One region of the Arthrobacter sp. 05T423 genome, then DNA from elsewhere that is predicted to be linked to it. Evidence: riboswitches for the same ligand, from Rfam matches in the RefSeq annotation. Region 1 holds a riboswitch; each other region holds the start of a gene.
The links. Region 1 has a riboswitch for thiamine pyrophosphate ahead of AC1DFE_RS15455 (ECF transporter S component). Riboswitches for the same ligand answer to the same signal wherever they lie in the genome.

Region 1 (2,261 bases):
TGGTCCGCCTTCTGCGGCAGCCCGGACACCGTGACCACGGCCACTGCACCCACATCCCGCACGTAGACCGGAAAGGCTCCGCCGTGGGCAGCGAAGGTGGACTGGTCGAACCAGGCGTTGTCCTCGATCCGTCCGCCGCCGGCCCTGCCCCGCAGGCCCACCAGCAGCGACGGTTCCTCGTAGCGCACGGCAGTCCGCTGCTTGGCCCGCACCCACCCTTCGTTGTCAGGCGTGGCACCCTCGAGCGCCACGTGGAAGAGGACCTGGTCACCCTTGGTGATGTCGATGGCGATGGGCAGGTTTTCTTCCTTGCCCCGTTCCACCAGTTCGAGGCCCAGGGCGAGGGCATCGTCCTTGCTGAACTTCGGGAACTGCAGCTCGGCAATTTCACCCTCGATCTGGCCGATCAGGGCCTCCAGGGCTCCAGCTGGCTGTTCCTCGGACGAATCGGGGTCAAAGGCGGGCAGGGCAGCGCTGCCGGAGTCCTGTTGCGTCATGGCCCCAATGTACTCCGGAGCGCTGTGCCGGCGGCGCGCGAAAACTCCCGCAATATGACAATGGGCCCGGGATTCCGGACCCGCCGAGGTGTAAACTGGACCAGCCCACAAGGGCAGATTTACCACGACAGGGGAGCGCCGCCGTCGGGATGCAAAGGCAACTGCCAGCGCAACCGCGGATGGGCGCTGAGAGTGCGGACCGCCGCAGACCCTCGAACCTGATCCGGCTAGTACCGGCGCAAGGGAGTCGAGTTCTCAGAGTGCCCGGCAGCGGGTGGCCCAGCCACCGGCAGCCGGGGGAACGCTTTCCCCTCCTGTTCCTCAGGAGGATCATCATGACAACTGCAGCAATCAAGAAGACCGGCTACAACTGGCGCGTGGCGGACATCGTGGTGGCGGCACTCATTGCCGTCGCCGGCGGCGTGATCTTCTGGGCCTGGGACCAGGGGGCCAACCTCATCTCCACACCCCTGTCCGCGGCCTATCCGCCGCTGTCCGGCCTGTACGCCGGCGGCTGGATGATTCCGGCCGTCCTCGGCATGCTCATCGTCCGCAAGCCCGGCGCGGCCCTGTTCTGCGAAGCGGTGGCGGCCACGGGCGAGCTCATCATGGGCTCGCAGTACGGCACCACGGTGCTCATCTCCGGCATCCTCCAGGGCCTGGGCGCTGAGCTCGTGTTCGCCGCCCTGGTGTACCGGAAGTTCAACTTCCCTGCCTCGCTGCTGGCGGGTGCCGGTGCCGGCCTTTTCTGCGGCCTCAACGACTCCTTCGCGCCGTGGGGCTGGAACATTGCCTACACCGCCGGTGACAAGCTGGCGTACATCGTGTTCTGCGCCATCTCCGGCGCGGTCATCGCAGGTGGCCTGTCATGGCTCGCCACCCGCGGCCTGGCCAAGACGGGCGTGCTGAGCTCCCTCGCCTCCCGCAAGGCAGCCACGGAGCCCGTCTTCTCCTAATGCCCGAACACCACGACGGCGTCGTCCGCCCCGCCGCTGTACACGCCCGCGGATGGGGCTGGCGGCACGCCGGCCGCACCAAGCCTGCGGTCCACGCCCTGGACCTGGACATCCGTCCCGGCGAACGGGTCCTGCTGCTGGGCCCGTCCGGGGCCGGCAAGTCCACGCTGCTGCACGCCCTGGCCGGGGTGCTGGGGGACAGTGACGCGGCCGGCAGTTCCGCTGACGGCGCCCGGACCCTCGACGCCGGGACCCTTAACACCGCGACGCCGGATCCTGACGACGCGGACGAGGCCGGCGAGCTGCTCATCGACGGTGCGTCCCCGCGTGCCCGGCGGGGCCGCGCGGGGCTCATGCAGCAGGACCCGGAAACCCAGGTGGTGCTCTCCCGCCTGGGCGACGACGTCGCCTTCGGCGCCGAGAACCTCTCGGTGCCCCGGGATGAGATCTGGCGCCGGGTGCACGAGGCGCTGGACGACGTCGGCCTGTCCCACCTTCCGCTGAACCACCCGACGTCGGCCCTGTCCGGCGGGCAGAAGCAGCGGCTGGCGCTCGCCGGCATCCTGGCGATGCGGCCAGGACTCATCCTGCTGGACGAGCCCACCGCCAACCTCGACCCGGCCGGTGTCCTGGAGGTCCGGGATGCCGTGGGCCGCTGCCTCGACAAGACCGGTGCCACCCTGGTGGTGGTGGAGCACCGGGTGGCCGCGTGGAAAGACCTGGTGGACCGCATCGTGGTGCTGCAGCCCGGCTCCGCCGCGAACGGTGCCGTGCTGATCGACGGGACCCCGGACGAGGTCCTCGACCA
Region 2 (2,261 bases), on a different contig from region 1:
AAATTTCGACGCCGGCCTCGTACGCTTCCAGGACGCGCTCGCGACGCCGGGCCCACAGGGCGCGAATGTGCTCCGCATACCGTGGAAACTTTGGCCCGGCCTGGGCAGCAATGTCAGGGAAGGTGGCGATGTTGATGAGTGTGGGAACGATCGGCACCTGCTGCTCCACGAACCGGGGAATATGCCTGGGCAGCAGCCCCGTGGCATGTTCGACGCAGTCGATGCCGGCGTCCAGCATGTCATCGAGGGTGTCCTCGCCAAAGCAGTGCGCGGTGATCCTGGCCCCCTCGTCGTGGGCGGCCCGGACGGCGTCCCGCACGGCGGCGGCAGGGAACGACGGCGCGAGATCGCCGGCGGTCCGGTCGATCCAGTCCCCCACCAGCTTGACCCAGCCGTCCCCTTCCCGAGCCTGCTTGCGCACGGCCTCCACCAGGCCATCCGGTTCAACTTCCACGGCGAAGTTCCGAAGGTAACGGCGGGACCGTGCAACGTGCCGGCCGGCCCGGATAATCCGCGGCGCTTCGGGCCGCTGCTGCAGCCAGTGCGTGTCGCTGGGCGCCCCCGCGTCCCGCACCAGCAGCGTGCCGGCGTTGCGGTCTGTCATGGCCTGGTCATACATCACCTCGTCGTCTACGGAGCCGCCGGGGCCCAGCCCGATGTGGCAGTGGGCATCAGCGAAACCCGGCAGGACCCAGCCATCCAGGACGGCGTCCGGCCGCTGGCCTGGAGGATTGAACGTCAGTTTCCCGTCGACGGCCCAGAGCCCATGGCGTTCTTCATCTGCCGACGTGAGCACAGTTCCGCTGAATTCGATGATGTGCGCCATGGATCAAGCTTAATCGGCTCCGCAACGGGGATCCCGCCTCGCCACTGCTTGGCAAGTGGACGCGTGCTTCACAGATGGACGGGCACAATCCGGGCTGTGGTAGCTTCGTTTACGACCACACGGGTGCCCCTGCAGGGGCTGAGATCAGGCTGGTGCAGCCTGCGACCGTTGAACCTGTCCGGGTAATGCCGGCGAAGGAAGTGAGCAGTAAATTGAGCACCCAGAAATCACAGCTGATCCCTGCCCAGATTGATCCGGCCCAAAATGAAGCCGCCGGTGATCCTGCCGGCGTCACGCAGTCGCTGAAATCCCATTCTCTGGCTTACCTGGAGGGGGACGGCCTGCGGGTTCCGGTAACGGAAATCGCCTTGGAGCCTTCCCCGAACGGCGGGCATAACGATCCGCTGCGTGTTTACCGCACGGCGGGTCCGGGCAGCGACCCGGTGGTGGGCCTCGCGCCGTTCCGAGCGGAGTGGATTGAGGCGCGGGCAGACACGGAGCCGTACGACGGACGCGAACGGAACCTGCTCGACGACGGCAAATCAGCCGTGCGCCGCGGCGCGGCTTCCGCCGAATGGAAGGGTGCCAGGCCGGTGCCCCGCCGTGCGGCGGACGGCAGGACCGTGACGCAGATGCACTATGCCCGGCAGGGTGTCATTACGCCTGAGATGCGCTTCGTGGCCCTCCGCGAGAATTGCGATGTGGAACTGGTCCGCAGTGAAGTCGCCGCCGGACGGGCCATCATCCCCAGCAACATCAACCACCCGGAATCCGAGCCAATGATCATCGGCAAAGCGTTCCTCGTGAAGATCAACGCCAACATCGGCAACTCGGCCGTCACCAGCTCCATCGCCGAGGAGGTGGACAAGCTGCAGTGGGCCACCCAGTGGGGCGCGGACACCGTGATGGACTTGTCCACGGGCGACGACATCCACACCACCCGTGAGTGGCTCATCCGCAACTCCCCCGTCCCCATCGGCACGGTCCCGATCTACCAGGCCCTGGAAAAGGTGAACGGCGAAGCGAACGCCCTGAGCTGGGAAATCTTCCGCGACACCGTCATTGAACAGTGCGAGCAGGGTGTGGACTACATGACCATCCACGCTGGCGTGCTGCTGCGGTACGTGCCGCTCACGGCGAACCGCGTCACCGGCATCGTCTCCCGCGGCGGATCGATCATGGCCGGCTGGTGCCTTGCGCACCATCAGGAAAATTTCCTGTACACCCACTTCGACGAGCTCTGCGAGATCTTCGCGAAGTACGACGTCGCGTTCTCGCTGGGCGACGGCCTCCGCCCGGGCGCGACGGCGGACGCCAACGACGCCGCGCAGTTCGCCGAACTGGACACGCTCGCTGAGCTGACCCAGCGGGCCTGGAAATACGACGTCCAGGTCATGGTCGAAGGTCCGGGCCACATCCCGTTCCACCTTGTCCG
Region 3 (2,261 bases), on a different contig from region 1:
GGGGACGCCGGCTTCTGGGCGAAGCGATCACGCAGGCCCAGCGGGTGGGCCACGAGCACGCCTTTCTTGGCGAGCTCTTCGTAGAGGCGGAGCCCGGTGCCACGGACGCCACCGCACGCGAAATGGTGCGGGGCATCACCGCTGGAGTCGCGGAAAACCATTCCCGGCGAATGGTCAAGCTGGGCCTGAGCGGGTAACGCCCAGGATAGCTTCCGCTCCGGCTTTTCCGCCTACGAGACGGTGGCCCGCGACGTGGCGTCGAGCGCGTCCAGGAGTTCCGCCGCGGCGGCCGCCGGGTCGGATGCCTCGGTGATGGCGCGAACGACGACGATCCGGCTTGCTCCGGCGGCCAGGACCTGTTCCACATTGGTGCGGTCGATCCCGCCGATCGCGAACCAGGGCAGCAGCAGGCCGCCCACCCGTTCCTCGTTCGCAGCGCGGACAGCCTCCGCTGCGTAGCTCACCAGGTCGAGCCCGACGGCGGCGCGTCCGGGCTTGGTGGGGGTGGCCCACAGCGGGCCCACGCAGAAGTAGTCCAGGCCGCTGCGCCCGTGGGCGGCGCCGATGGCGGCGTCCACCTGCTCCGTGTTGTGGGTGGACAGCCCGATCACCGTTGAATCGTGCAGCAGCTTGCGGGCGGCACGGAGCGGCAGGTCCTTCTGTCCGATGTGGAACACGGGGGCCCCGGCGATGGACGCGATATCAGCGCGGTCGTTCACCGCCCAAAGCCGCCCGTGCCTGCGGGCGGCGGCGTGAACGATCTCCAGCAACTCGAGTTCCTCGGCCGCCTCGATGCCTTTGTCCCGCAGTTGAATGATGTCCACGCCGCCGGCGAAGGCTGCGTCCACGAAGTCTGCGAAGTCCCCGCGGTTCTTGCGGGCGTCGGTGCAGAGGTACAGGCGGGCAGCGGTGTGGGCAGAGTGCTCGGTCATGGCAACCACCTTAGTTCCTCTAAACTGGGCAGGTACCGCGGGAGCCCGTTACTGCTGTCATAAAAGGCGCAGGGCTGAGAGGGCGTCAGAGCCGACCGCTTGACCTGATCCGGTTAGTACCGGCGTAGGGAAGGATTTCCATGAACCCTCAAATCAGCGGCGCCCTTGAGGCCGATGTGGCCGTGATCGGCGGCGGCGTGGTGGGCCACGGCATCGCGTGGGAGGCAAGGCGCTCCGGCCGTTCGGTGGTGCTCATCGACGAGGCCCCCGGGTCCGGAGCCAGCTGGGCGGCGGCCGGCATGCTGGCCCCGGTCAGCGAACTGCATTACCAGGAGGAAGGGCTTCTGGAACTGATGCTGGACTCCTCCGCCCGATGGCCTGAATTTGCCGCCACGCTCACCGCCGGTGTGGACGCCGGATACCTCACGACGCCGACCCTAGCGGTGGGCGCGGATCCCGCCGACCGCCGCGCGTTGATGGACCTGCGGGAGGTGCAGCGGGCATACGGCCTCGGGGTCGAGCCGCTGACCATCCGCGAGGCCCGCCTCCGCGAGCCGCTGCTCAGCCCCGGAATCTCCTGCGCATTGGACATCCCGGCGGACCACCAGGTAGACCCGCGCAGGCTGGTCCGCGCGCTTGCTGCGGAGCTGGCCGGCCACGGCGAGGAAACCGGCGCAGCGGACGGATATGCGGTCCGCGAGCACGCTGCCGGCCTGCTTTGGGACGGCGGGCGGGTCCGCGGGGTCCGGCTGGCCGGCGGCGGGACCGTCAGGGCGGCTGAAACGGTGGTGGCCAACGGCCTGGCTGCCGCTCAGCTGCAGGATTTGCCGGAAGGACTGCAGCTGCCGCTGCGCCCGGTGTACGGAGACATCCTCAGGCTCCGGGTCCCCGCCCACCTGCAGCCCCTGCTCACCGCGACAGTCCGCGGCATGGTGCGGGGCGTGCCGGTTTATGTGGTGCCCCGCCGGGACGGCACGGTGGTGATCGGGGCCACCCAGCGTGAGGACGGCGTACCGGGGACCAGCGTCGGCGGTGTCTACCAGCTGCTCCGCGACGCGCAGGTTCTGCTTCCGGCGGTGGCCGAGCTCGAGCTCCTCGAAGCCACCGCGCGGGCACGGCCGGGCACACCGGACAACGCGCCCCTGCTGGGCCGGGTTCCGGCCGGAGCGCAAGGTGCCGGCAGGGACGTGGCGGGCCTCATCATCGCCACCGGCTTCTTCCGCCACGGCGTCCTGCTGACCCCCGCGGCCGCAGCGATCTGCCGCGAGCTCATGGACGGCGTCACGGACCCGCGCTGGGCCGCGTTCCGGCCGGGCAGGTTTTCCGGCA

Region 2: another riboswitch for thiamine pyrophosphate. It lies ahead of thiC (phosphomethylpyrimidine synthase ThiC); the one in region 1 lies ahead of AC1DFE_RS15455 (ECF transporter S component).
Region 3: another riboswitch for thiamine pyrophosphate. It lies ahead of thiO (glycine oxidase ThiO); the one in region 1 lies ahead of AC1DFE_RS15455 (ECF transporter S component).

Annotation. Positions count from the first base shown of each region.
Region 1 is NZ_JBFTLC010000021.1:43,078-45,338, forward strand. Features, by position in the region: gene AC1DFE_RS15450 (heme-degrading domain-containing protein) at 1-497, opposite strand, end outside; TPP riboswitch at 617-760, shown strand; gene AC1DFE_RS15455 (ECF transporter S component) at 833-1,453, shown strand; gene AC1DFE_RS15460 (ABC transporter ATP-binding protein) at 1,453-2,261, shown strand, end outside.
Region 2 is NZ_JBFTLC010000001.1:553,363-555,623, reverse strand. Features, by position in the region: gene AC1DFE_RS02580 (amidohydrolase family protein) at 1-826, opposite strand, end outside; TPP riboswitch at 936-1,043, shown strand; gene thiC (phosphomethylpyrimidine synthase ThiC) at 1,039-2,261, shown strand, end outside.
Region 3 is NZ_JBFTLC010000001.1:203,464-205,724, forward strand. Features, by position in the region: gene AC1DFE_RS01020 (ferritin-like fold-containing protein) at 1-197, shown strand, start outside; gene thiE (thiamine phosphate synthase) at 231-932, opposite strand; TPP riboswitch at 960-1,080, shown strand; gene thiO (glycine oxidase ThiO) at 1,073-2,261, shown strand, end outside.